3 regions of the Micromonospora sp. DT63 genome follow, and region 2 is predicted to be linked to each of the others. Evidence: riboswitches for the same ligand, from Rfam matches in the RefSeq annotation. Region 2 holds a riboswitch; each other region holds the start of a gene.
What was found. A riboswitch is a leader RNA that binds a small molecule or an ion and turns the genes downstream of it on or off. The one in region 2 is predicted to bind S-adenosylmethionine.
Positions count from the first base shown of each region.

Region 1: linked by a shared signal. The riboswitch ahead of ACLQ27_RS10850 (aminotransferase class V-fold PLP-dependent enzyme) and the one ahead of ACLQ27_RS21940 (ABC transporter substrate-binding protein) in region 2 are both predicted to bind S-adenosylmethionine.
Region 3: linked by a shared signal. The riboswitch ahead of thrC (threonine synthase) and the one ahead of ACLQ27_RS21940 (ABC transporter substrate-binding protein) in region 2 are both predicted to bind S-adenosylmethionine.

Region 1 covers NZ_JBNCKQ010000002.1:856,416-865,841, forward strand. Annotated here, with positions in the region: gene ACLQ27_RS10810 (PPK2 family polyphosphate kinase) at 1-370, opposite strand, end outside; gene sigJ (RNA polymerase sigma factor SigJ) at 561-1,526, shown strand; gene ACLQ27_RS10820 (DUF402 domain-containing protein) at 1,539-2,045, opposite strand; gene ACLQ27_RS10825 (ATP-dependent DNA helicase) at 2,146-4,335, shown strand; gene ACLQ27_RS10830 (AI-2E family transporter) at 4,377-5,741, opposite strand; gene ACLQ27_RS10835 (GroES family chaperonin) at 5,847-6,185, shown strand; gene ACLQ27_RS10840 (hypothetical protein) at 6,278-6,445, shown strand; gene ACLQ27_RS10845 (PrsW family intramembrane metalloprotease) at 6,461-7,945, opposite strand; SAM riboswitch class IV at 7,969-8,089, shown strand; gene ACLQ27_RS10850 (aminotransferase class V-fold PLP-dependent enzyme) at 8,169-9,404, shown strand.
Region 2 covers NZ_JBNCKQ010000006.1:80,589-90,014, forward strand. Annotated here, with positions in the region: gene ACLQ27_RS21915 (BTAD domain-containing putative transcriptional regulator) at 1-3,074, shown strand, start outside; gene ACLQ27_RS21920 (Na+/H+ antiporter) at 3,147-4,769, shown strand; gene ACLQ27_RS21925 (hypothetical protein) at 4,906-6,201, shown strand; gene ACLQ27_RS21930 (amino acid ABC transporter ATP-binding protein) at 6,211-6,957, opposite strand; gene ACLQ27_RS21935 (amino acid ABC transporter permease) at 6,954-7,730, opposite strand; gene ACLQ27_RS21940 (ABC transporter substrate-binding protein) at 7,770-8,621, opposite strand; SAM riboswitch class IV at 8,943-9,054, opposite strand; gene ACLQ27_RS21945 (amino acid transporter) at 9,138-9,426, opposite strand, start outside.
Region 3 covers NZ_JBNCKQ010000002.1:883,778-893,203, forward strand. Annotated here, with positions in the region: gene thrC (threonine synthase) at 109-1,395, opposite strand; SAM riboswitch class I at 1,406-1,541, opposite strand; gene ACLQ27_RS10935 (DMT family transporter) at 1,609-2,577, opposite strand; gene ACLQ27_RS10940 (ArsR/SmtB family transcription factor) at 2,669-2,974, shown strand; gene ACLQ27_RS10945 (DoxX family protein) at 3,099-3,548, opposite strand; gene ACLQ27_RS10950 (DUF4232 domain-containing protein) at 3,841-4,443, shown strand; gene ACLQ27_RS10955 (ABC transporter permease) at 4,433-5,329, opposite strand; gene ACLQ27_RS10960 (alpha/beta fold hydrolase) at 5,329-8,193, opposite strand; gene ACLQ27_RS10965 (hypothetical protein) at 8,569-9,426, shown strand, end outside.

The sequences.
Region 1 (9,426 bases), on a different contig from region 2:
CGAACGAGCGGATGTGCAGACCCAGGGGGTTCATCGCGCCGGCGACCCGCTTGATCGTGCCGTCCTTGCCACCGCAGTCCATCGCCTGGAGCACCAGCAGCACCCGGTGCGCCGGCCGGGCCGACTCCGCCTTGGCCATCGCGAACAGCATCTCCTGCTGCCGGCCCAACTCCTCGCCGACCAGCTCCACCTGGGCACGGGCCCAGGTCTTGCGGTGCTCGCCGATGACGTCCGGCGGCGGCAGGCCGGGCGTGGACCGGGGATCGATGGCGGCGAGATCCACCGGCGCGGTCACCCGCAACAGGTCCCGCACCGACCCGCCGTCCGGCGCCACGACAGCTCCGCTCTGCCCTTGCCGGGGTTCGCTCATCCTCGGATCATCGCCCACCCGCCGGCCATCCGCGCGTCGAGGCCCGCCGACGGCAGCCGCCGACGCCCCCTATCGCGTCGAGGCCGCTCGATGCGCCACAGGCCCGCCGTCACGTCCGGGGCCGCCGGCGCGTCCGGTTGGTTGCAGGATGTACGCCAGGCACGTGGCGCTCGGGGGAGGGTGGTGGGTCGTGCGGGACCTGGCGACGGAGTTCGAGGCCGAGCGGGGCCGGCTGCTCGCGGTGGCCCACCGGATGCTGGGCAGCCGCAGCGAGGCCGAGGACGCGGTGCAGGAGACCTGGCTGCGCTACGCCGGGGCGCTCGCCGACCCGGCCGCCCGCGCCGAGATCCGCGATCTCTCCGCCTGGTTGACCACCACCTGCGCCCGGCTCTGCCTGGACGTGCTGCGCTCGGCGCGGGTCCGCCGCGAGGCGTACCCCGGGCAGTGGCTCCCGGAACCGGTCGTGAGCCCGCTGGACGGCGGGCCGCCCACCGGCGGGTACGCCCCCGACCCCGCCGAACACGCCGTCCGCACCGACCAGGTCGGCACGGCGCTGCGGGTGCTGCTGGAACGCCTCGCGCCCGAACAGCGGCTCGCGTTCGTGCTGCACGACGTGTTCGCGGTGCCGTTCGCGCGGGTGGCGGACGTCCTCGGCACCAGCGAGGTGGCCGCCCGGCAGCTCGCCTCCCGGGCCCGCCGGGCCGTCGCCGCGCCGGACGCGCCCCGGCACACCGCCGACCCGGCCGAGCAGCGACGCGTCCTCGCGGCGTTCGTGGCCGCCACCGAGTCCGGCGAGCTGGATCCGCTGCTGCGGGTGCTCGCGCCGGACGTGGTCCTGATCGGCGACTCGGGCGGGCACTTCCCGACGGCCCGCCGGCCGGTGGTCGGCGCGGACACGGTGGGCCGCTTCACGCTCGGCCTGTTCGGCCGGACCGGGCGGTACGCGCGACGGATGCGGTCCCGCCCAGTGCTCGTCGACGGCGTCCTCGGCCTGCTGCTGGAGACGGCGCACAGCGACGGGCGGCCGATCCGGCTGGTCACCGCGTTCTCGGTCGACGGCGGCCGGATCACCGGCATCTTCAACCAGCTCAACCCGGAGAAGCTGGCCGGCCTGCCGCCGCTGGGCGACGACGACACGTGGCCGCCGCGCTGGTGAGCCCGCGCCGGCTCAGACCACCAGCGCCAGCCATTTGCGGTACGAGGTGGCGAACGGCTCGGTGCCGTCGCCGAGGGCGCCGTACAGCCACTGGGCCGCCGCCTCGGCCTCGACCACCACGTCCTGCGGGTAGCCGAAACGGGCCCGGTGCTCGGCGAACTCGTCCTCGTCGAGCAGCTCCACCAGACCGGTGGCCCGTCGCCGGACCACGTCCAGGTCGAGGTCGATCAGGTGGACGGTGTCGTCGGACTCCCAGCGGGCCGGGGTGGCGATGTCGCAGTAGACCTCGCTGGTCCGTGGCGGCGGGTTGAACATGCACGTCCACCAGGCGTGGTGCGGGACCAGCAGAACGAAGGGGATCTTCTCCACCGACGGCCGGCCGTGGTAGACCGACTCGGTGCCGAAGGGGACGCCCAGCCAGATGCCGAGGTCGTCCTCCGCGAGGCGACGGGCCGGGTAGTCACGGTGCGCGCTGCCGTCGTACTTGCGGTAGATCACTCGGACCACGTCGCTCGGCATGATTCGCACCCTAACCGATACTGCCCACGCGTCGTAGCACGGCCGTAACCGGACGGGGTGGACCAGCGGGGTCGATGGGTGGTCCGCGCCACGCGGGCGGATGGGCACGGTCGGTGTCGGCGGCGGCGGGTACCGTCGCACGGTGACTCCGCCCCGCACCGCCACCGGTTCCGCCACCCCGTCGGCCCGCGGCGGGAGCCGGCGGCGTGGTGCCCGGCCCAGCGGCACGGACCTGCTCGCGGCGGCGGTCGGCGCGGTCCCCGGCGGCACGGCGCGGCCCGGCCAGCAGCAGATGACGACCGCCATCGAGGAGTGCGTGACCAGCGGTGAGCACCTGCTCGTGCAGGCGGGCACCGGCACCGGCAAGTCGCTGGCCTACCTCGCGCCGGCCCTCACCGTGGACGGCCCGGTGGTGGTGTCCACGGCCACCCTGGCCCTGCAGTCCCAGCTCGTCGACCACGACCTGCCCCGGCTGGCCGACGCCGTCGAGCCGCTGCTCGGCCGCCGCCCCACGTTCGCGGTGCTCAAGGGCCGGCACCACTACCTCTGCCTGGCCCGGCTGGACAACTCCACCGCGGACGAGCCGGAGGAGACCCTCTTCGACGCCCCGGCCGCCCGCCCCGGCGGCGGCACGAAGTGGCTCGGCGAGGCGGGCCGGCTGGGAAAGCAGATCGAGCGACTGCGCGACTGGGCCGAGAAGACCGACACCGGCGACCGCGACGAGCTGGACCCGGGCGTCGACGACCAGGCGTGGCGGCTGGTCTCCATGCCGTCGCGGGAGTGCGTCGGCGCGACCCGCTGCCCGTTCGGCGCGGAGTGCTTCGCCGAGGCGTCCCGGGCCCGCGCCCGGGAGGCCGACATCGTGGTGACCAACCACAGCCTCCTGGCGGTCGACATGCTGGCCGACCGGCACATCGTCCCGCCGCACAAGCTGCTCATCGTCGACGAGGCACACGAGCTGGCCGACCGGGTCTCCTCGGCGGCGCAGGCCGAGCTGGTGCCGGAGCTGATCGACCGGACCACCCGGCGGGCCCGTACGCTGCTGCGGCCGGAGACCGCCGACGCGCTCACCGCCGCCGGTGACGCCCTCGCCGTCGGGCTGGCCGAGGCCCCGGCCGGTCGACTCACCGCCGGCCTGCCGACGCCGCTGCGCGAGGCGTGCACGCTGCTCGACGCGGCCACCCGCACCGCCCTGGACGCGATCGGCGAGGTCAAGTCGGACGATCCCGACCCGGTCCGCAAGCAGCAGGCCAAGGCCGCGCTGGACGAGCTCTCCACCACCGCCCAGCGGCTCCTCGAAGAGGCCGACCACGACGTGGCCTGGGTGGAGAAGAACGACAGCGGCAGCCGACGGGCCCTGGTGGTCGCGCCCCTGTCGGTCGCCGGCACCCTCGCCACCCACCTGTACGACGAACGCACCGTCGTGGCCACCTCGGCCACCCTGGCGCTCGGCGGCCGGTTCGACACGGTGGCCCGCGCCCTCGGCCTGGACGCGCCGCCGGTCCCCGCGTCGCCGGCCGCCGCCTCGCTGGCCGCCCGCACCGGCTCGGGCCGCCCGGCCGCCGAGACACCGGGCCGCCGGCTGGCCGATCCCGCCACCATCCCAGCGACCGAGGGGCCGGGCTGGCGCTCGCTGGACGTGGGCTCGCCGTTCGACTACGCCCGGCAGGGCATCCTGTACGTCGCCGCGCACCTGCCCCGGCCCAGCGTCTCCGGGCTGCCGGACGCGGCCGGGGAGGAGCTGCTCGGGCTCGTCGAGGCGCTCGGTGGTCGTACTCTCGGGCTGTTCTCCTCCCGGCGGGCCGCGACGCAGGCGGCGGAGCTGCTGCGCGCGCGGACCGATCTGCCGGTGTTGTTGCAGGGCGAGGAGGCGCTGCCGCTGCTGGTGCGCCGGTTCCGTGAGGAGCGGTCCATCTGCCTGTTCGGGGTGATGTCGCTCTGGCAGGGGGTGGACGTGCCGGGCGACGCCTGCCAGCTCGTGGTCATCGACCGGCTGCCCTTCCCCCGGCCGGACGAACCCCTCGCGGCGGCCCGCGCCGCTGCCGTGGACGCGGGTGGTGGCTCCGGCTTCGCGGCGGTCAGCGTGCCGATCGCGGCGGTCCGGCTGGCGCAGGGAGTGGGCCGGCTGATCCGGGCGACCGGCGACAAGGGAGTCGTCGCGGTGCTCGACTCGCGGCTGGAGACGGCGCGCGGCTACGGGCCGTTCCTGCGCCGTTCGCTGCCCCCGTTCTGGTACACGACCCGCCCCGAGGTAGCCCGCGGCGCCCTGCAACGCCTAGCCACAACCTGACCCAACACGCCCCACCCCTGCCCCAAGACCGCGGAGAAGGGTCAGGGGGCTTGCGCGGCTACCACCACGGCGTCGGGTGGGGTGTCCGGGACCGTGCGGGCGGCCAGTCGGCGGACCGCGGTGTTCAGCACGGCGATCAGTGGCACCGAGACCAGCGCGCCGGTGATGCCGGCGAGCACCACGCCGGCGGCGATGCCGATGATCACCGCGAGCGGGTGGAGGGCGACCGCCCGCCCCATGATCAGCGGTTGAAGCACGTGCCCCTCGATCTGCTGCACGCCGATCACCGCTCCGAGGATGATCAACGCGGTGACCGGGCCGCTGTCGACAAGCGCCACCAACACCGCCACGCCGCCGGAGAGCGCCGCGCCGACGATCGGGATGAACGCGCCGAGGAACACCAGCGCCGCCAGCGGGAAGGCGAACGGCACGTCGAAGATGACCAGGAAGATGCCGATACCGACCGCGTCGATGAAGGCGACAAGCACCGTCGCGCGGACGTACGCGACGAGGGTCTGCCAGGAGGCGCGGCCGGCGTCGTCGACCTTCCACCGGGCGGCCACCGGCAGCAACCGGACCAGGAACCGCCAGATCCGGTTGCCGTCGCGCAGGAAGAAGAACGTCGCGAAGAGCACCAGGAGCGTGCCGGTCAGCACCTCCGCCAGCGTCGCCGCGGTGCTCAGCGCACCGCTGGTGAACTTCGAGGTGTTGTCGTTGATCCAGGCCTGCGCCTCGTCGATGTAGCGGTCGAGCTGGGTGTCGGAGAGGTGCAGCGGACCCGTCTTCAGCCAGTTCTGGATCTGCCGGACGCCTTCCGACGACTTCTCGCTCAGCTCGGGTACGCCGCGAATGAACTCGTTGACCACCAGCGTCAGCGTGCCGATGACTGCGACCAGGCCGCCGACCAGCACCACCGCCGTCGCCAGCGACCGGGGGAAACGGGCCCGCAACAGCCAGCCCACCGCTGGCGCGAGCAACGCGGAGAGCAGCAGCGCGATGGCCAGCGGAATGATCACGATCTTGATCGTGCCGACGATCCTGAGCAGGGCCCAGGCCACCACACCGATCACGATCAGCCGCCAGCACCACGCGGCGGCGATCCGCAGCCCGTGCGGGACGTCGGCGTCGTCCCGGCTGGCGGTGGAGCTGTGCAGCTCCGCCGCAGCATCCGCGCCGTAGACGGTGGCGCTCGGTGCTGCGGTCGGCCCCGGCACCGCCGGCGACGCCACACCGGCCGCCCCCGACACGTCGCTCAACTCCTCACTCAACGTGCCCTCGTCGACGCGCGTCGACTCCTGTCGTGACTGGTAGGCGCGGCGAAGCCGCCCGCGTACCCGCTCGAAGCGGCTCAAACGCACCTCCTGGCAGAAAACCCGGCCCGCCCACGGCGACAGGTCGGACAGCATACGTCCGTTCCCGACACCGTAGGACAGTTCAGCCACACATTGCCCCGACCATCTCCTGCGTAACCACCGGCCGGCCCCCGTCGGCCACACGGTAGCCTCTGCGGCGTGACCGCCGACAACGATCTCGACGCCGGCCTGCCGATCCGCCTACTGCACGACCGCGTGCTGGTACGCATGGACGGCAGCGAGGGCGAGCGCCGTTCCACCGCGGGCATCGTCATCCCGGCGACCGCCGCGGTCGGCAAGCGCCTCGCGTGGGCCACCGCGGTCGGCGTGGGGCCGAACGTCCGCGCCATCGTCTCCGGTGACCGGGTCCTCTTCGACCCGGACGACCGTTCCGAGGTCGAGCTGCACGGCCGCGGGTACGTGCTGCTGCGGGAGCGCGACGTGCACGCCGTGGCCGCCGAGCGGATCGAGAACGATTCCACAGGTCTCTATCTCTGACGCACCTCCCCTGGCCGGCGGACGCCACCGCGCCGTTTGCCAGCCCGTGGCGCGGGAAGCCAGCCGGCGACCGTGGGCCCTGGGGAGGGACGATGCCGGTATTCGTGAAGAAACTGCTGACCTGGGGCAGCGTCGCGTTCCTGATCTACTTCATGGCGTTCCGCCCGGACGGCGCCGCGCAGATGTTCAAGGCGATCGGGGCCGCGCTGATCGCGATGGCGCAGGGGCTCGGTGACTTCCTCACCACGCTGATGACCTGAGCCCGCCGACCGCCGTCAGGGGTGACCGGGCGGCGGCCACGGCGCTGCGGGGCGCAGACCGTGCCAGTTGGGCGGCGCGTAGCCCATCGGAGGCGGCGGCGGGGCGAGCACCACCGGGATCGGCACGACCGGCTCGTCGGGCGCGTCCACCGGTCGCTGCGTACCGTCCGGGAAGCGCAGGTGGTAACGGCTGCCGTCCCAGACACCCACCGGGGCCTGGGGGTCGCGACCCACGAAGTACGACCGGTACGCGGTGATCGCCTCCAGCAGTTGCCGCTCCTCGGCGAACGTCCGCTCCCGGTCAGCGGGCTTCCGGTCCAGACCACGAAGCGTCCCGTCGCGCAGCAGGGCCAGCCGGGTCGCGGCGAGCTGGTATCCGCGCATCGCCCGCACCCCGGCGTCCCCGGCGACCCGGCGTGCCCAGCTACGGGCGGCGTGCCGACGGCCCAGACTGCTCAGCGCGGCCACCTCGGGCGGGCTCAACCAGCCGGCGCGGACGTAGTCGGGCAGCGTCCGCTCGGTGAGCCGCCCCTCCCAGGCGCGCAGCCACACGGCCAGCCCGACCACGCCGAAGAACACCGGCACCATCAGACCCAGGAAGCCGTACAGCATGATCACGGCCTCGCCGGTGGCCTGGGTCAGCGTCGGCAGCAGGTTCCACGTGCCGTGCAGCATCATCGCCAGCAGCAGGCCGGCGATCGGAGCGAGCACCCGGACCCGCCGGTCGGCCGTCCGGGCGGCGACACCGAGCCCCACACCGGTCATCGAGGTGAAGAGGGGGTGGGCGAACCCGAACAGGAGGATCCGCACGATGAAGATGGCGATCACCTGCTGGGCGCCGGTCGCCGGGCCGTACCGGTCGGCGCCGGCCGCATAGCCGTACCCGCCCAGGTAGAGGATGTTCTCCACCATCGCGAAGCCGACCGCGGAGAGCCCGCAGTAGACCAGGCCGTCGGTGATCCCGGACCACTCCCGCCGCCGGAACACCAGCAGCAGGATCGGGCCGAGCGCCTTCGTCAGCTCCTCGATGAACGGCGCCACCAGCACGCCGGTCAGCGCGTCCGGCAGCCCCCAGTCGGCGAACCGCCCGGCGGCGAACTCGTTCACCTTCAACGAGGCGGCGGTGGAGACGAACGCGCCCCACGCGAAGCAGAAGATCAGGTATTTCAGGGGCTCCGGTTCGTAGCGGTCGAGCCAGAGGAAGCACGCGACGAGCACCGGCACCGGCAGGATCGCAGCGCCCACCCCGACCAGCAGCGCCTGTACGCCCAGCGACTGGCCGAGGGTGATGACCATGAAGACCGCGCACGCCGCGATGAACAGCACCACCCCGGCCAGCACCAGGAACCGCAGCCAGCCGAAGCGGCGCGGCGGGATCCCGGTTGACCCGCCGACGGGCGGGGCCGCCGGCGGGTGCGGCGGCGACGGCAGGGGTGCACCGGGCGGGGTGTCGGCCATGCGGTCAGCGTAGCCATCCGCCGCCGGCTGGTTCGGCCGCATCCACAGCCGCTATGCTGCCGGCAGGTCACGAGCGCCAGCGTCAAGCCCCGGCTTGCTGGCCGGCAACCCTCGTCGAGTTCGCGGTGGGGTGCCCCGGGTGATGACCGGGCCCAGCCCGATCGGCGTGCTGGGCAAGCGCGGACCCCGTCCCGAGGCCACACCCGGGGTCCCTGACCCCGGAGGTTCCGGCGTGTCCGTCACCCTCGTACCCTCGCTGCCCGCCCTGCCCACCGTCGCGCCCCAGCCGTCGGCGGCGCTCGACGTGCTCGGCGTGCCCGGCGAGATCAACCTCGACTACGCGGCCACCGCGCCGTGCGCGCGGGCCGCGGCCGACGCGGTCACCGAACTGCTCCCCTGGTACGCCAGCGTGCACCGCGGCGCGGGAGCGCTGTCGCGGCGCTGCACCCTGGCCTACGAGCGGGCCCGGCAGACGGTAGGCGACTTCTTCGGCGCCCGCGCCGACGACCACGTGATCTTCACCCGGAACACCACCGACGCCCTCAACCTGCTGGCCCGGGCGCTGCCCGCCGGCACGACAGTCGTCACCTTCGCGGGCGAGCACCACGCCAACCTGCTGCCCTGGCCACGCGGCTCGGTGCGCCTGCCGGTGCCCGCCGACCCGGGCGGGGCGGTCCGCGCTCTCGCCGCCGCCCTCACCGAGCTGCGCCGCGACAGCAATCCCGCGCTGCCGGTGCTCGTCGCGGTGACCGGGGCGAGCAACGTGACAGGCGAGCTGTGGCCGGTCGCCGAGCTGGCCCGGGTGGCCCACCGCCACGGCGCCCGGATCGTCCTCGACGCCGCACAGCTCGCGCCGCACGCCCCGGTCGACAGGGACACGCTCGACGTGGACTACCTGGCCGTCTCCGGCCACAAGCTGTACGCCCCGTTCGGCACGGGTGTGCTCATCGGCCGCACGGACTGGTTGGACGCCGCCGCGCCGTACCTCGCCGGCGGCGGCGCCACCAGCCACGTCGGGCCGGCCACCCACGACGTGACCTGGGCGAACGGCCCGGCCCGACACGAGGGCGGCACCCCGAATCTGCTGGGCGCGGTGGCGCTGGCGGCGGTGTGCGCGGCGCTGGCCGACGCCGACCGGGTGGCGCTGGCCGCCCGGGAACAGGCGCTGCTGGCCCGGCTGCGCACCGGCCTCGCCGCCCTGCCGCACGTGGTGGAGTTGCGCACGTTCGGCCCCGACGCGCCCCGGGTCGGCATCGTCTCGTTCGTGGTCGCCGGCCGGGACTCCGCCGCGGTGGCCGCCCGACTGGCCGCCGAACACCGGATCGGCGTCCGGGACGGGTTGTTCTGCGCCCACCCGCTGGCCCGGCGGCTGCTCGGCGAGGCCGCCGGGCGTACCGGCCGGCGGGATCTTCCGCCGACCGCGTTGCGCGCCAGCATCGGCCTGGGCAGCACCGCCGCCCAGGTCGACCGCCTACTGGCCGCGCTCGCCGAGCTGGCCTGAGCCGAGCTGGCCTGCGCCTGCG
Region 2 (9,426 bases):
ACCGCTTCGAGGCGGCCGTCGGCGAGGCGGGACAGCTGCTGACCGGGGACCTGCCCGCGCCGGCACTGACCGCGCTGGACGCGGCGCTCGGGCTGTGGCGGGGCCCCGCGTACGCGGACGCCGCGGGCGCGCTCTGGGCCGCCGCGGAGACCAACCGGTTGAACGAACTGCGGATGCTCGCCGTGGAGCGGCGGGCCGAGGCGCTGCTCGCGCTGGATCGTCCGGACGAGGTCGCCGCCGACCTGCCCGCCCACCTCGCCAGCCATCCGCTGCGGGAGGACGCCTGGCGGCTGCTCGCGCTGGCCCGGTACCGCGCCGGCCGCCAGGGCGAGGCGCTGGCCGCGCTGCGCGAGGCCCGTGCCGTCCTGGTGGCTGAGCTGGGTCTGGACCCGGGGCCCGAGCTGCGCCGGCTGGAGGCCGACATCCTGGCCCAGGCGCCACACCTGACCCGAGCCCCCGCCGTGGCAGTCCCGAACCGGGCCGGACCCGTTCGGGACGGTGGGTCGAAAACGGCGCCGCACCGACCGTTCGTCGGGCGGGACGTGGAGCTGGAGCGGCTGCGGCACGCCGCCCAGGTCGCCACCCGGTCCGGCCGGCCCACGCTCGCCCTGCTCAGTGGGGAGCCGGGCGCCGGCAAGACCGCAGTGGCCGAGGCGCTGACCCGGCAGCTCGCCGCGCAGGGCTGGACCACGGCGTGGGGCCGCAGTCCCGAGTACGAGGGCGCTCCAGCCGCCTGGCCGTGGACCCAGATCACCGACACGCTCACCGAGCCGTCCGGGACTGGTGAGCCGCCGGGGTCGGGTGAGCCGGTGGACGACGACGGCGGCGGGACGGCCGGGACCGGTGGCGCGGATGACCCCGCCGTGGCCCGGTTCCGTCGGCACCGCGCGGTGGCGTCGGTGGTCTCCGCCGCCGCCGGCCGAGGGCCCGTCCTGCTGGTCCTGGACGACCTGCACCGCGCCGACGGCGACACGCTGGACCTGCTCACCGCCCTGGTCACCGGGCCGCAGCCGGCCACCGGGCCGGTGCTGGTCCTGGGCACCTACCGGGCCACCGAGATCAGCCCGGAGCTGACCGCAGCCCTGGCCCGGGCCGCCGCGCTCGAACCGGTGCGCGTGTATCTCGGCGGCCTGTCTCCCGAGGCGACCGGCGAGCTGGCCCGCACCCTCGCCGCACGGGAGCTGGACCCGCCCACCGTCGGGCTGATCCATCACCGCAGCGGCGGCAACCCGTTCTTCGTCCGCGAGCTGGCCCAGCTGTACGCCGGTGCGGGCGGCGCGGCGCTGGCGGCGGTGCCGCCCGGGGTGCGTGACGTCATCCGGCACCGCCTCGCACAGCTGCCCCCGCCGACCCGCACCGTGCTGCGGCAGGCGGCGGTGCTCGGCCGGGACGTCGACCCCGCGCTGCTCGGCGCGCTGACCGGCGACCCGGCGGAGCTGCTGGACGCCGTGGACCGCGCGTTGCAGGCCGGGTTCCTGACCGAGCGGGAGCCCGACGGGCGACTGCGGTTCACCCACATCCTCGTCCGCGACACCCTCTACGCGGACCTGTCCGCGGCGCGTCGCGCGGCCTGGCACGCCGCCGTGGCCGAGGCGTTGCAGCGGCGCCAGCCCGTCGACCCCGCCACGATCGCCCACCACCTGCTGCGCGCCGGCGGCCCCGCCGCCGCCCACCGGGCCGCGGGCTACGCCCGGATCGCCGCCGAGCAGGCCGAACGCGCCGGCAACCCGCACGAGGCGGCCCGGCTGTGGGCGCAGGTCGTCGACGCGTACGACCGGGCCGGGGGGACCGAGCGGCGCGAACGGTTGAACGCGGTGCTGGGCCTGGGGCGGGCTCTGGCGGTGACCGGCCGGTTGGCCGAGGCGCGCGGCCACCGCGCCGAGGCGATCGCCGACGCCGAGGCGGTCGGTGACCCCCGGCTGACGGCGGAGGTGCTGGCCGGTTTCGACGTGCCCGCCATCTGGACCCGCAACGACGACGACAGGCTCTCGGCGCGGATCGTCCGCGCCGCCGAGAACGCCCTGACCGGCCTCGGCCCGACCGGCTCGGCGCAGCGCAGCCGGCTGCTGAGCACGCTCGCGCTGGAGCTGCGCGGCACCACAGGTGAGCGGGGCAGCCAGTCCGCCGCCGAGGCCGAACGGATCGCCCGGACCGTCGCCGACCCCGGGTTGCTCGCCTTCGCGCTGAACGCGCGGTTCATGCACACGTTCCACCGCGTCGGGCTGGCCGCCGAGCGGGCCCGGATCGGCGCGGAACTAATCGACGTGGCCGCCGCGCGCCAGTTGGTGACCTTCGAGGTGCTGGGTCACCTCATCGGAGTCCAGTCGTGCTGCGCGCGAGCCGACCGGACCGGCGCGGACCAGCACGCCCGCGCCGCCGACCGCCTCGCCCAGCGGTACGAGCTGCCGCTGGTCGGCGTCTTCACCGGCTGGTACGCCGCGCTGCGCCGGGCGTTGGGCGGCGACCGGGAGGCGGCGGCGACCGCGTACCGGGCGGCCGCCGAACGGCTCCCCGCCGACGCCATGCCGGGCTTCGCCCACGGACTGCTGCCACTCGCCCTGCTCGGTCTGCGCCTGGCCGACGCCGTCAGCGCCGACCCGCTGGCGTCCACGGGCGCGGGCCGAACGGGCCAGGACCAACCGGCCTTCGGGCCGGTGAGTCAGCGGCCGATCCCCGGGCCGGACGACGAGGACTGGGCGGGCCTGGACTGGGGACCGCACGAGCCGTGGGTCCGCCCGCTGCTGCTCGCGGCCGAGGGGGACCGCGACGCCGCCCGAGCGGCCCTGCGGGCCCTCCCGGACGGGCCGCACGACCTGCTGCGGGAGGTACGGCTGTGCCTCACCGCCCGGGGCGCCCTCGCCGTCGGCGACCGGCCCACCATGGAGCGCGTCGCCGCCGCGCTCGGCCCGGCGGCCGGCGAACTGGCCGCCGGCAGCGGGGTGCTCACCGTCGGCCCGGTGGCCGGGCACCTCGCCGACCTGGCCACCGCGCTCGGCCGCGACGAGGAAGCCGCCCGACACCGTCGTACCGCCCGCCTGCTCACCGCGCGCCTCCGTACCGCCGACCCGAGCTGACCCGGCCGGGCGCGTGCCCCGCGCCCGGCGACTTGCCCGTTCCTGTGGAACCGGCAACCGGGGTGCGATCAGATGGAACAACCGGCGTTCGTCGTCGGCCGGGGATCGAGGGGGTACGCCGTGCAGGTGCTCGTCCTGATCGTGGTGCTGGGCGTCACCGTCCTGGTCGGCACCACCCTCGGCGGCCGGTACCGGGTGGCGCCACCGGTGTTGCTGATCGGGTTCGGGGTGCTGCTCGGGCTGGCGCCGCCGCTGTCCGAGGTGACCCTGGAGCCGGACCTGGTGCTGTTGATCTTCCTGCCCGCGATCCTCTACCGGGAGAGTCTCACCATCAGCCTGCGCGAGATCCGGGCCAACCTGCCGGTGATCGGGCTGCTCGCCGTGGTGCTCGTGGTGCTCACCATGGTCACGGTGTCCCTGACCGCGCAGGCGTTCGGCGTGAACCCCGCGGCCGCCTGGGTGCTCGGCGCGGTCCTCGCGCCGACCGACGCCGCCGCGGTCACCGGCCTGGCCAAGCGCCTGCCCCGCAAGCTGCTCACCACCCTGCACGCGGAGAGCCTGATCAACGACGGCAGCGCCCTGGTGATCTTCGCGGTGGCCGTCGGCCTGCTCACCCAGAGCGAGAGGCCGGGGGTGCTGGGCATCGGCGAGGAGTTCGTCGGGGCCGGCGTCGGTGGAGTGGTCGCCGGCCTGCTGGTGGGCACCGCCGTGGTGCTGATCCGCAAGCGGCTCGACGACCCGCTGCGCGAGGGGGCGCTGAGTGTGCTGACGCCGTTCGCGGCGTTCCTCCTCGCCGACTCGGTGCACGCCAGCGGTGTGCTGGCCGTCGTGGTGGCCGGCCTGGTGCTGGCGTACGCCGGTCCACGGGTGATCCGCGCCCGGTCCCGGGTGCTGGCGTACGCGTTCTGGGACCTGTCCACGTTCCTCATCAACGGTGGCCTGTTCGTGCTGCTCGGCACGCAGATCCCCCGCGCGGTGCGGGGCATCTCCAGCACCTCGCCGGGCCGGGCACTGGCGATCGTGCTGGTGGTCACCCCGGTCGTCGTCGCCACCCGGCTGCTGTTCGTCTACCTGACGGCCGAGTCGGCGAAGCTGCGCCGCCGCCGGATGATGGACCACGACCAGCCGGCGTCCGACTGGCGGGTGGGGACCGTGGCCGGCTGGGCCGGTTTCCGGGGCGCCGTGTCGCTCGCCGCCGCGCTGGCAGTTCCGACGATGACGGCCGCCGGCACACCGGTGGCCGAGCGCGACCTGATCATCTTCGTCACCGCGCTGGTCATCGTCCTGATCATGCTCGTGCAGGGCACCACCCTGCCGCTGGTGGTGCGCTGGGCGGGGCTGACCGGCGACCCCGAACGCGTCGACGAGGCCCGGCAGGCCCGCCAGCGCGCCACCCAGGCCGGCCTGGAGGCGCTGCCCCGGGTCGCCGCCGAGATCGGCGTCGAGGGGGAGACGGTGAGCCGGCTGCAGGCCGAGTACCAGCGGCACCTGGAGGACTTCAACGACAGCGGTGGGCGTACCGCCGAGGAACGCCGGCTGGACCAGCGCCTGCGCCTCGGCGTCCTCGCCCACAAGCGGCGGGAGCTGACCCGGCTGCGCGACAACCGGGAGATCGACGACCTGGTGCTCCAGGAGCTCCAGGCCGCCCTGGACAATGAGGAGATCCGGCTGCTGGGGCGGGGGCCCAGCGAGTGACACCGGCCGGCGCCGGCGGCCTGACGGATTGGTGACACCGCCCCCGCGCGTGCGGGACGTTCGGGCACGTCGTCGGCGGGTACGGTAAGAACCGGTTCGGCGTCCGTCGATGCGTTAGGCCCGCGAGGGGGTGCCCATGACCACCGGAGGGAGCGAAACCGACCTGCGGACGGTCACCGAGCGGGAGTTCCTCGACGAGCTGGTGGCGGTCACCCGCGAACGCGTCGCCACCCAGTTCCTCTACCTGATGGCGCAGGACGACGCAGTCATCGGGGTCCAGTGGGAGCAGCCCGGCGTGGACCACCTCCGCCGCTACCAGGTCCGCGACGCCTGCCCGCACTGCGTCGTCCTCGATGCGGTGGTGGCGCTGGCGCCGATGCTGCCACTCGACGTGCTGCGCGCCGCGCGCACCGGCCCCCAGTACGAGACGGTGCTGCGCACCGGCCGGCTGCCCCACCTCGCGTTCGCCCGTCCGGCCGGCCCACCCGGCGCGAGCTGGCTGGGGGACTGCCACGCGGTCGACGGTGACCCGCACTCCGCCGCCGACTGCCCGAGGCACGCCGTGCCCCGACCCACCGGCGACCCGCTTGAGCTGCGCCTCGGGTCGCTGCCCCGGGCCGTCCGGGAGCTGTACCCGCACGACGACGCCGCGACCGCCGACCTGGCGCAGCGGCTGCGGATCGCCCAGGACTGGCGGGCCGACGCGCAGGCGGTGGCGAGCGGCATCCGCGAGGCGGCGGCGACCTGGGCGTTCCTGCGCACCTCCTGCGTGCTGGGCGTGCCGGTGCCCGGCGTCAACGGTCTCGTGCTCACCCTGCCGCCGGGCCAGGCCCCGGACGACCGACCCCTGGCCGAGCTGCACGCCGCGACGGTGCGCGCCGTGCCCACCGGTGGCCAGCTGCCCTACCAGGAGCGGGCCTGCCTGCTGCCGGAGCCGACGTCGGGAACGCACCGCATGCCGACGTACGCCGGCGCGGTGGATCTGACCGCCGCGGCGCCGGTACGCACGCTGCGCCTGCCGTCGCCCCGCCGACCGCTGAGCACCACCGGCCGGGGCGTGCTGCTGCTCTACGAGGCCCGGCACGCCATGGGCCGGCACTTCGCGAGCGCGCCGGTGCGCGACGCCGCGTACTGGGATTCCGAGGCGGCGTTGAACGTCTTCGAGTTCACCCTGCTGGAGCGGGTCGCCGGGCGGCACTACCAGGAGGCGGTGGCCGCCTACCTTCAGGCGCTGCGCCGGGAGGGCGACCTGCTCGCCCGCCCGCACAAGGTGCTCGACCGGCGTCGGCGCAAGGCGCTCTCGCTGGCGTTCGGCGGGCTGGACGACGAGGAGCTGCACCTGTGGGCGTCGGTCGCGTACCGCAACGCCATCCTGGAGCTGCTTGGCGACCTGAAGGCGTTCGCGCTGCACCTGCGCATCCAGGCCGGCTGAGCGGCCGTCTCAGAGCACCTGGGCGAGGAAGCGGCGGAGCCGGGGATGCTCGGCCCCCTCGAAGATCCCCTCCGGCGGGCCGGCCTCCAGCACCACACCCCGGTCCATGAAGGCGACGGTGTCGGCGACGTGCCGGGCGAAGCCCATCTCGTGGGTGACCACCACCATGGTCATTCCGGCGGCGGACAGGTCGGTCATCACCCCGAGCACCCCCTTGACCAGTTCCGGGTCGAGCGCCGAGGTGGCCTCGTCGAAGAGCATCACCTCGGGCCGCAGCGCCAGCGCCCGGGCGATCGCCACCCGCTGCTGCTGGCCACCGGAGAGCTGCGCCGGCCGGGCATCGGCCTTGCCGGCGAGCCCCACCAGCTCCAACTGGTCGCGGGCGACCGCCACCGCCTCGTCCTCGCCGAGCTTGCGCAGCCGCCGCAGAGCAAGGGTGACGTTGCGCAGCACGCTCATGTGCGGGAAGAGGTTGAACTGCTGGAACACCATGCCCACCCGCTGGCGCAGCGCGTCCGGGTCGTCGCGCAGCACGCTGCGCCCGTCCAGCAGCACGTCGCCCCGGTCGGGCTCGATGAGCCGGTTGAGGGTACGCAGCAGAGTGGACTTGCCCGACCCGGACGGCCCGATCACGCAGGCCGTCCCACCCCGCTGCACGCTCAGGTCGACGCCCCGCAGCACGCGGTTCGGCCCGAAGGCCAGGTGGACGTCGCGCGCCTGGAGGCTCACCGAGGTGGTGGTCGCGGTGGTGGTCATCGCCGGTCTCCTTCCGGGGCCCCGGCCAGCGCCAGGTCGTCGTCCTCGTCGTCGGCGGGTGCGGTGGCCGGCCGGCCGTTGCGCAGCCGTCTGTCGATCCAGTTGACGACGTGCGTCAGCGGGACGGTCAACGCCAGGTAGAAGAGCCCGGCGAGCAGCAACGCGGACTCGTTGCCGGTGGTGGCCGCGTAGTCCTGCCCGATGCGGAACAGCTCCCGCTGGCTGGCCACCAGGCCGAGGAAGTAGACCAGGCTGGAGTCCTTGATCAGCGCGATGAGCTGGTTGACCCAGGCGGGCAGCACCCGCCGGATGCCCTGCGGGATGATCACCAGCCGCATCGCGTCGGCCCAGGAGAAGCCGAGCGCCCGCGCGCCCTCCAACTGGGCCGCCTCCACCGACTGGATGCCGGAGCGGAAGATCTCCCCGATGTACGCCGCCGCGATCAGCGACAGCGCGAGGACGCCCAGCGGGTACGGGTCCGGTCCCCAGACCCGCATGCCGAGCGGTGCCAGCCCGACGCCGATCAGCAGGATCGTCGCCGCGGCCGGCAGCCCGCGGAAGACGTCGGTGTAGACGCGCGCCGGCCAGCGCAGCCATCGACTGCGCGAGATGCCGGCCACGGCCAGCAGCAGGCCGAACACCGTGCCGAGCAGGGCGGCGGAGACCGCCAGGATCAGCGTGTTGGGCAGCCCGACGGTCAGCATCTCGGGCAGCGCCTCGCGCATCGCGTCGGCGTCGAAGAAGGTCTCCCACAGGGTGCTCAACGGATCCATCGGTCGCCTCTCCTACCGCCCTGCTCGCTCGTCACCGGTTCAGGACGCAGCCGACGCCGACGCCGACGGCACGGCGGATGCGGACGGCGCCGCTACGGTGCCGCTGCCCGGGGTGAAGTCCGCCGGGATGGGGCGGCCCGGGTAGTACTGGGCCTGCAACCGGCTCCAGGTGCCGTCGGCGATCACCTCGTCGAGGCCCTTGTTCAGCGCCTCGCGCAGCTTGTCGTTGCCCTTGGCCACGGCGTACGCGGTGGGTGCCGGGCTGAGCTGCTTGGCCGCCACGGTGATCTTTCCCTTGCTGTCGGCGGCCGACTTCTCGCCGATCTCCGCCGGGGCGATCCACGCGTCGGCGGTGCCCGCCTTGAGCTGGTTGATCGCGCCGTTGTAGTCCGGCACCCGCACCGGGTCGAGCTGCTTGCCGGTGGCGTAGTCGTCCTGGACGGTGCCCTGGACCACCACGACCCGCTTGCCGGCGAGCTGGTCGAACCCGGTGATCGGCGAGCCGGCCGGCACGTCCAGCCCGAAGTAGCCGAAGTCGTAGCCGTTGCCGAAGTCGACTGTCTTCTTCCGCGCCTCGGTGATCGTGATCGAGGAGCTGCCGACGTCGAACTTGTGGTTGTTGACCTGGGAGAGCAGCGCGGAGAAGTCGGTTCCGACGAACTCGACAGTCAGGCCGAGCTTGCCGGCCACCGCGGTCAGCAGGTCGTTGTCGAAGCCGGTGAACTTACCGTCCTTGAGGTACACGTTCGGCGGGGCGTCGGTGAGCGTGCCGGCCCGCAGCACGCCGGCCTGCGCCAGCCCGTACGGGTTGCCGGCGGCGCCCGACGAGTCGTCGCCACCGCACGCGGCCAACCCGCCGGCAACCAGAAGGGCCGCCCCAACGGCAACCACACGGCTCAGGACAGAAAAAGATCGCACGGGTGTCTCCAAAAGGGTGCATTGACCCGGTCGATCATGAAGTTGTTGCCCCGACACGCCGGTCGGACGGGCAACAACTTCATGATCGACGCGAGGGTCGAGTGGGGTGGGCGAGGGCGCCCGGGGAGGGGAGGGGGGTCAGCGCGTCAGGTGGCGGTACACGCTGCGCTGCGCATTCGCATCAGGTCCACGTGGCGACGCCGGGTCAGGGTCGGCATGAGCCGACCGGCCGGTGGCGTGGGGCTGAGGATGATGCGCATACGGTCTCCCGGGTCTGTTGCTGACCTGGGTGCCAGGCCACGCTTGCGCCGGCGTCCTGCCGGTGCCTGGTCTTCACCCGGGGCACCCCACCGCGGAGGAGGGTTGCCGGCCAGCGAGCCGGGGCTTCGCGCTGGCACTCATGACCTGCGCCGAGGCTAGCAGCTCCGACCGGTGGACCGTCCAGCCGTTATGACCACGCTCACCGTCCGCGACGGTTCGACCGGCAGGTCAACCGGCGTGCACGTGCGGCCGGCGGCGCGGGTCGGGCTCCTGGCGACGCAGGATCTCCCGGGTGACCGAGGCGATGGCGCCCTGCCCGAACGCCAGGTAGCGCAGGAGGTTGCGACCCGGGCCACCCTCGCTCCACTCGAAGTAGATGTGTGGCCGTCGCCGGCTCCGGTCGCGGATCTCCAGCAGCAGGGCGGCGAGCGCGGTGGGCACCGACGAGCCGGTCAGGCTGAGCACCGGGTAGCTGTCGTGCGCCACGCTGCCGCGCACCGGCAGCTCGGTCTCGAAG
Region 3 (9,426 bases), on a different contig from region 2:
GGAGCATCTTGCGCCGTCCGGTTCCTGCCGTCAAGTCCAGACCGGCGGGTTTTCCATACTCACAGCGAAAACCCAGTTACGGGCAGGTCGCCCGGCGCGGCACGAGGGTCAGCCGAGGAGGCCGGCGTCGCGGGCGGCGCGAAGGCTGGGCTTGATGTGGTGGGTCGGGCCGACCTGACTGGCCACCGCGTCGATGGTCTTCAGGCCCTCGCCGGTGTTGAACACGACAGTCTCCGCCGTGGGGTCGAGTCGCCCGGACTCGACCAGCTTGCGCAGCACGGCCGCGGTCACCCCGCCCGCCGTCTCGGCGAAGACGCCCGTGGTGCGGGCCAGGTCGCGGATGCCGGCGCGGATCTCGTCGTCGTCGGCGTACTCCATCCAACCGCCGGTGCGCCGGACCGCCTCCAGGGCGTAGAGGCCGGCTGCCGGGTCGCCGATGTTGAGCGACTTGGCGATGCCGGTGGGCTTGACCGGGGTGATCGTGTCCGTGTCGGCGTGCAGCGCGGCGGCGATCGGGTTGCAGCCGGCCGACTGTGCGCCGAAGACCTTCCAGCCGCCGGCCGGCGCCTCGACCAGGCCGATCTCGACCAGCTCGGAGAACGCCTTGTCAATCTTGGTGAGCAGCTCACCGCTGGCCATCGGGATGACCACCTGGGCCGGGATACGCCAGCCGAGCTGCTCGGCCACCTCGTAACCGAGGGTCTTGGAGCCTTCCGCGTAGTACGGCCGGACGTTCACGTTGACGAACGCCGTGTCCTCGAATTCGTCGGTCTCCACCAGCTCACCGCAGAGCCGGTTGACGTCGTCGTACGAGCCGTCGATGGCGACCAGCTCGCCGCCGTAGACGGCGGTGGTGATGACCTTGCCCTGCTCCAGGTCGCTGGGGATGAAGACCACCGAGGGCACACCGGCTCGGGCGGCGTGCGCGGCCACCGAGTTGGCCAGGTTGCCGGTGGACGCGCAGGCGAACCGGGTGAAGCCGAGTGCCTTCGCGGCGGTCAGCGCCACCGAGACGACCCGGTCCTTGAACGAGTGGGTCGGGTTGGCGCTGTCGTCCTTGACCCACAGCGGTGCGGTGATGCCCAGTTCGGCGGCGAGGTGCGGGGCGGCCACCAGCGGGGTCAGCCCCGGGTCGAGGGTGACCCGGGTGGCCGGGTCCTGGCCGGCGGGCAGCAGCGCGGCGTACCGCCAGATGTTGTTCGGGCCCGCCTCGATCTGCTCGCGGGTGACAGTGGCCAGGGCCGCGGTGTCGTAGTCCACTTCGAGGGGGCCGAAACACTCGTAGCAGGCGTGCTGGGCGGCGAGCGGGTAGCGGGCCGAACAGGCGCGACAGACCAGGGCGCGGGCGGGGCTGGCGGAGGTGTCGATGCCGGAGGCGGCGAGCGTCGACGTCATGTCGAGAGTCCTCTCATCTTTCCCCGCATCGCACGGTGCGGCGGGGACGGAATTGGCACCTGCCCCGCCTGTCGCTCAGCGGTGAGCGCGCGGGGTGGTTGCCGGGGCGTCGTCGGGCCGTATCCCTCAGCCCCTCTGGATGAGGTATGCAGTTGTGCCGTCGAGTCTAGGCAACGTTGCCTGTCGCCTCCACCGGGTATCCCAGTGAGTGGGTCAGCGGGCGGCCACCGCCACCGGGTCGACCACCGCGGCCGGGTCGGTGACCGCTGTGGGTTGCGGCAGGGACGACGACCGGGTCCGTGCCCTGGTGGCGAGGTTCGCCGCGACGAGGGCGGCGATGGTGATCGCGGCGCCGACCAGCTCGATGGCCTCGGGCCGGTAGCCGCGGGCGATCTGCACGACGAAGGTGGTCACCGGGACCAGGTTCATGAACAGGGCCGCGTTGGCGGAGCCCAGCCGCTGCACACCTGTGTTCCAGGCCAGCACCGCGACGACGGCGGCGACGATCACGGCGTACGCCAGTTGTGGGGCGACCGCCACGAGGTCGGCGGCGGCCGGCGCGTGCTGCCACCCGACGGCGTCGGCGCCGATGCTCGCGGCCAGCATGGCGGCCGTGCCGGCGAGCGCGGTAAGCGTGGTGAAGCGCAGCGGCGACCAGGCGCCGAACCGGCTGGCGCCGTGGGTGTAGATGCCCCAGCCGAGCACCGCGCCGATCATCATGAGGCCGCCGAGACCGAACTGGCCGAGACCGGCCAGGCTGCCGCGGGTGATCACCAGGCCGACTCCGAGGAGCGCCACCAGGGAGAGAGCCAGCAGAAGCGGCTTCGGTCGTACGCCGTCCCGCGCCCACCGGACCAGTTGGGTGATGACCGGTGTGGTGGCCACGAAGAGGGAGATCTGCTGCGGGGCGGCGTGTTCGAGCGCCAGGTTGGTGAGCAGGTTGAAGCCGGCGAAGCCGACGACGCCGAGCACCACCACCTCGACTCCCCGACCGCTGAGCCGCAGCGCGGTGGCGCCCTCGCGGACCAGCAGGATGGCGACCAGGATGACGGCGGCGAACAGGTAGCGGGCGGTGGTCAGGTTGAGTGGATCGACCCGGCTCAGCGCGCTGGCCAGGATCGGAAACATCGCGCCCCAGGCGAGCACGGCGAGCAGCGGATAGGCGGCGGCGCGGGATCGCATCGTCAGCTCCAATGTTCGAGTATCTTCGAACCAACGACACCGACCATAGGGTGTTGTTCGAAAGTTGTCGAACAAGGGTTACACTGGTCACATGGAGCCGCACGAACCCGACCTGGCCGCCGTACCGGTCACCGCTGTGCTGGCCGCACTCGCCGACGACGTGCGGCTACAGATCGTGCGGGCGCTCGCCGAGGGCGGCGAGGCAGCCTGCGGCAGCTTCGACTTCGGCGTCTCCAAGGCGACCCGCAGCCACCACCTGAAGGTGCTGCGCGAGGCGGGCCTGACCCGCACCCGGGCCGCCGGCACCAGCCGACTGGTCCGGCTGCGCCGCGACGAGGTGGACCAGCGGTACCCGGGCCTCCTGGACGCGGTCCTCGCCCCGCGCCCTCCGGCCTGACGCCCCGCCTGCTTCCACTTCCGATCGACCCGGCCCGACCAGGCCCGAGCCGGCCCGACCCTGACCGGGCGCGTCGCCGGAGCCGCCTCGTTGAGGCTCCGGCGACGCGCGGTTTCGGGTGCGGTCAGGCGGAAACCGGGGCGGGGTCGCTCACCGAGGCCGGTGGGGCGTCGGCGCGACGCCGGGCGAGCAGCGCGTCGAGCGCCCAGGGGCCCGAGCCGAGTGCCGCGACCAGCAGGAACGACCAGCAGAAGAGCGCCGACAACTCACCGCCGTTGCGCAGCGGGAGCAGGCCTTCGGGCTGATGGACCACGAAATAGGCGTACGCCATCGAGCCGGAGGCGAGAAGCGCGGCGGGCCGGGTGAAGAGCCCGGCCAGCACCAGCGCGCCGCAGATCAGTTGGATCAGCGCGGCCCACCAGCCCGGCCAGGAGCCGAGCGGGATGGCCGCACCGGTCATGGGGTTGCCGCCGAACAACCCGAAGACCGAGGACAGGCCGTGCAGCATGAACAGCAGGCCGGTCACGATGCGGAACAGGGACAGGGTCGGCCCGCCGAGCCGAGAGACGTTCATGGAGACCTCCATCGAAGGGGACAGATCTCTTCAATGGTGGGCCACGAATGTATCGAAGTTAATAAATTCCTTGCTGGTGGGAAAATCCCCGATCGGAATATATCGCAGTATGGGAGCGCTCCCGCCAGAACGTATCGCCCGCCGGGGGGCCGTACAGCCTGTCGAGCTGCCCCAGCTGTGGGGCGGAGGACCACCGGCGAGGCCGAGCGGATCGCCGGTGGCACCAGCACCTGACCGTGGCGAGCGCGGGGCCGGCCTGCGGCGGAACGCCCGGGTGGGCGAGGATCGGCGGATGATCTCCCTCGGTACGGCAGCACGGCGACGGGTCGTCGCGGCGGTCGCGGCGGCCTTTCTACTCACCGCCTGCACCACCGACGAACATCGGGACGCGGGCGGGGACCCTACGGGCCCGCCACCGCCCAGGCCCGCCACGACCCCGTCGGCGAGCGCCGACCCGGTCGCCGAGTGCCCGGCCTCCGGCGTCCGGATCCGGTCCACCGGCGGGGACGCGGCGATGGGCCTGCGCGCCCTCGGCCTGGAACTGGTCAACTGCGCCGACCGCCCCTACCAGCTCAACGGCTACCCGGTGGTGTGGGTCCTGAACGAGCAGCGCAAGCCGATCATCCTGCGGGTGGTGAACGGCGCGAAGGAGATCACGTCGGGCTTCGATCAGCCGCCGCAGCCGATCACGCTGCACAAGGGCGAGCGGGCCGTCGCCACCGTCCTCTGGCGCAACCTGGTCACCGATCCGACGGTGGTGGCCACCGCCGGGGCGTACCTGACGATCGCGCCCGCCGCCGGTCAGCCGGCCGAGGAGGTCGACCCGCACGGCCCGGTCGACGTGGGCAACACCGGCCGGATCGGCGTGAGCGCCTGGAAGGCGGCTACGACGTGATGTCCTTGCGGGTGAACCGCCAGAACGCCAACCCCCAGAACAGCGTCGCGTAGCTGATCGCCGAGATGCAGCCGCGTACCACGTCGTCCGTCTGCACCGGCGTGGAGAGCAGCCCCAGCCAGGCGGTGCTGAAGTGGGTGGGCAGGAAGTCACGCAGACCGCCCAGCGCGGTGATCTGGTCCAGGATGCTGGACAGGATCCAGAGCAGGACCGCTCCGCCGACCGCGCCGAGCGCGGCGTCCGTCGTCACCGACAGCAGGAACGCCAGGCCGGCCACCACCAGGAGTACGACCGCGAGGTACCCGAGCACTGCCAGCAGCCGGAGCAGCCCCTCGGTCGGCTCCAGCTCGGCGGCGACAGTGCTGCGCAGCGGCGACCAGCCGTAGCGCAGCGTGCCGGCGACCAGGGCGGTGCCGGCCAGCAGCAGCAGGGCCAGCCCCGAGTACGCGAGCGCGACCACCAGCTTCACCGTCAACAGCCGGGCCCGGGGCACCGGGATGGCCAGCAGGTAGCGCAGGCTGCCCCAGCTCGCCTCGCTGGCCACCGTGTCGCCGCAGAACAGCGCGACGACCACGACCAGCAGGAACGACGCCGACACGAAGATCGAGAAGAGGGTGAAGTTGAGCCCGCCGGAGGTGGCCAGGTCGACCAGGCTGGCGAACTCGTTGTTGCCGTTGTCGTCGTCGCCGCCGGAGTTGAACTGGAAGGCGACCAGGATGATCAGCGGCAGCAGCACCATGAACCCGAGCGCCAGCTGGGTCCGCCGCCGGGACGCCTGCCGGCGGAACTCCGCCGCGAAGGGCATCGTGGCCGAGGGGCGGTAGCCCCGGGCCGCACCGGCCGGGTCGGTGACACCCACCGGCGCCTCGACGGAAGATCCAGCCATCACCGGTCACCGCTTCCCCGAGAGTTCTCGCCCACCAGGGCGAGGAACGCGTCCTCCAGGCGTCGCCGGGGCACCACCCGGTCCACCCCGATGCCGGCGCGCACCAGCTCCGCCACCACCTCGCTGCGGGCCGTGCCGTTGGTGTCGACCACCAGCTGCCCGTCGCTCTCCGGCAGCACCCGTACGCCGTGCAGCCGGTCCAGCACCGCCCGCGCCGCCACCGGATCGGTCACGTCGAACAGCACGCTCGGCGACTCGCCGACGATCTCCTGCACCGGCCCGGACGCCACGATCCGGCCCTTGTTCACCACCACGGCGTGCGTGCACGTCTGCTCCACCTCGGCCAGCAGGTGGCTGGAGACCAGCACCGCGCGACCGTCGGTGGCGTAGCGCTGGAGCACCCGGCGCATCTCGGCGATCTGCGGCGGGTCGAGCCCGTCGGTCGGCTCGTCCAGCACCAGCAGCTCGGGAAGGCCGAGCATCGCCTGGGCGATGGCGAGCCGCTGGCGCATGCCGTGGCTGTAATTCTTGATCTTCCGGTGCACCGAGTCGCCCAGCCCGGCGATCTCCAGAGCCGTGTCGAAGTGCGCGTCCTCGGCCGGCCGGCCGGTGGCCTTCCAGTACGCCTTCAGGTTGTCCAGACCGGACAGGTGCGGCAGGAAACCGGGCCCCTCCACCAGCGCGCCGATCCGGGACAGCACCGGCGAGCCGGGCACCAGCCGACGACCGAAGACGTAGATCTCGCCGGCGGTCGGCTGGGTCAGCCCCATCAGCACCCGCAGGGTGGTGGTCTTACCGGCGCCGTTCGGCCCGAGCAGACCCACGACCTGACCGGGGTGCACCTCGAAGTCGACGTTCGACACCGCGACGAAGCCGTCCGCGTACTCCTTGCGCAGCGCGCGTACGGCCAGCGGGGTGTCCGCGTACTCCGGATGCACCGAGCGGTCCTGGCGGCGGTGCCGGCGGCGGACCAGGGCGACGACCACGACGAGCCCGATCACGATGGCGGCGAGCAGGCCGGCGAGCACCCAGCGCCAGATCGTGGCGGCGGTGGGGATCGGCTCGCCGCTGACGGTGGGCAGGCTGACCGCGCCGTCCGCAGCCACCGTGTAGACGGTCGGCGCGGCCGGCGTGGTGTACGCCTGGTCGGAGGTGGCCACCACCAGCCGCAGCCGGTGGCCGGCCTCGACGCGGCGGACGATCCCGGGCAGCGTCACGGTGACCGGGCGGGCGTCCTGCACCCGCTGCGGCAGGCCGGTGAGCCGGATCGGGGCGACCAGGCCGTTCGGCAGGGTGGCCGCGCCGTCGGGGTCGACGTCGTAGAGCTTGACGAAGAGCACCGCCTCCCCGGTCGGCGAGGCGGCCCGCACCGTGACGGTGGGTGCGCCCGCCACGTCCACCGCCTCGGTGAGCGGTGCCGACTCGAACCGGGCGTGCTGGCCGGGCACGTCACCGGCCACCCCGTCCAGCAGCGAGGCGAGCCCGCCCGCGAACGGGATCGAGGAGATGGCGGCCGGGTTGCCGTTCGGCGGGTTCGCGATCGGCTGCGCCGGACCGGTGACCGTCACCTCCCGGCGGGCGTTGCCGCCCAGGCCCGGATAGTCGGCGCGGCGGAAGCCGGTGGCGACCAGGCCCCGGTCGAGCGCGTCGAAGCCGGCGATCCGCGACCAGGTGAAGTCGTCGCCGGGCGCGTCGCCCTCGCCCTTGACGTAGTGGTCGAGCCACTGGACGGTCAGGAACTTCACCCGGTCCGAGTCCGAGCGGGGTCCACTGCCACCGTCGTGGCCGCCGGTGAACCAGGCGACCCGGACCGGGGTGCCGGCGGCGGCGATGCCCTTGGCGTTCGCGTCCGCCTCACCGAGCGGGAAGAGCGTGTCCGCCTCACCCTGCACCAGCAGGGTGGGGGCCTTGATCCGGTCCAGCACGCCCGCCGGGCTGGAGCGGCGCAGCAGGTCCACGGCGGCCTGGTCGGCCTGGCCGGTGGTGGCGATCCGCAGGTACGCGGCGCACACGTCGGCGGCGAACCGCCCGCAGGACGGGTCGGCGGCGCCGGCCGGGGCGCCACCGGGAGCGGTGCCCGGGCCCGCACCCGGGCCCGGGCTGGGCGGGCCGGCCGACGCCGGCGCCTGCTCGGGCTGGGCCGCGGTCGTACCGGAGAGGCCGGCCGGGCCACTGCCCACGTTGCCGCCCCCACCGAAGAAGAGACCCGCCCAGCCCTTCTTGAACACGCCCTCGGTCGGTGCCGCGCCGGTGCTCTCCGGCAGGAACGCCCGGGACAGATCGTTCCAGGTGATCATGGGGACGATAGCGTCCACCCGCCGGTCCTGGGCGGCCAGCAGCAGCGCCAATCCGCCGCCGTACGAGCCGCCGACCACGCCGACCTTCGGGTCACCGGGGGCGTCGGTGCGCACCTCGGGCCGGGCGGCCAGCCAGTCCAGCAGCCGCTCGGCGTCGCGCACCTCGTAGTCCGGGTTGTCCAGGTGGATCTCGCCGCCGCTGCGGCCGAAGCCCCGCGCGGTCCAGGTCAGCACCGCGTAGCCGCGCCCGGCGAACTCCTCCGCGTCCGAGCGCACCGACTCCTTTGTACCGCCGAACCCGTGCGCCAGCAGCACCGCCGGCACCTTCCGGCCGGACGAGGCGTCGTCCGGCAGGTAGAGGGTCGTGTCCAGATTCACCGGCTGGTCGCCGGCTGGTCCGGAGCGGACGGTGAGCATCGCGCTCTCGGTGCGTACGCCCGATCCCTGTGGCCACACCGCCCAGGTCACGGCGGCTGCCAGCAGCACGACGACAGCCACTGCGGCGATCGCGCGGCGGCGGGTGGGCAGGGCACGCCGGAACCACGCGGCCGGCGAGGGCGGTCTCATGCGGCACACGGTACGGGCCGCAGGCTGAGCGTTGGCTGAGATCCGCCGTACGTCCGTCCGGTTGCTCCGATCGGTGATCCACTCCGGTGCGACCGCCCATCCTCCGCCGCGGCCGGGTGAGTTGAGTTCGGATCCCGTGAATTCCGATCTTCCGCGGATATCCCCCTCGATCCCTTCATGTCACACACATCGACGGAACACAGCGTGCTCGGAACCCTGACGAACGGTGACATCGCTCGAACTGACGCAAACCTGACTCACCGGCAACCGGTCGACCCCCACAGGGTTCGGTTAGTTTTCCGGTCCGGTGGACGGGACCTGTCGGCGAGCCCGACGCCGTGCAGTTCCCCCGCCCGACGCCGGAGGAGACACACCATGACAGTCCCCGCGCCGCGGGCCCGTCGACGGACGTCCATGCTGGGCCGGTCGATGCCGTTGCTGCTCATCGTCGCGCTGCTGGCACCGGTGGGGCTGCTCTTCGCATCCACGTGGCGGCACACCGGTGCCGACCGGAGCCTTGCCGACTCCGAACGACTCGGCGTGCAGTACCTGCGCGCCCTGGCCCCGGTCACCGAGGCACTTGTGGAAGCCCAGTCCGCGGCCGTGGCCGGACGCCCCGTTCCCGGCGAGCCGCTGAGCCGCGCGGTCGAGCAGGCCGCCACGGTGGACGCCCGCATCGGCGGGCAACTGCGCAGCCAGGAACGGTGGGCCGGGCTACGGGCCAAGGTGGAGGCGCTGCGCGACCGCAGCCCCGCCGACCCGGAGGCCGCCTACACCGCGTACGGCGAGGTCACCGACCTGCTGCTCGCCCTGCACCGCAAGGTCCGGGAGAGCTCGGGACTGGGCCGTGACCCGGGCGCCGACTCGTTCTTCCTGCAGGACAGCGCCGGTCAGAAGCTGCCCGAGGCGGTGGTGGCCGCCGGCCGGCTCGCCGACCTGGGTGCGCTCGCCACCCGACGGCCGGCCGCCGAACGGCCCCGCAGCCTGATGGAGCTGACCGGCCTGCGGGTGTCCGCCCTGTTGCCCGCGAACGAGGTGGTCGACAACCTGCGCTCCGCCGTGGACAGCTCGGAGAGCACCGACCTGGGCGCCAACGTGCTGACCCCGCTGGACGCCTATCAGCGGTCGGTGGAGGCGCTGGCCCTGTACTCGACCCCGAGCGGCGGGGGCACCGTCGACCAGGGTCAACTGACCGCGGCGGCGCTCAACTCCCGCAACGCCGCGCGCCAGCTC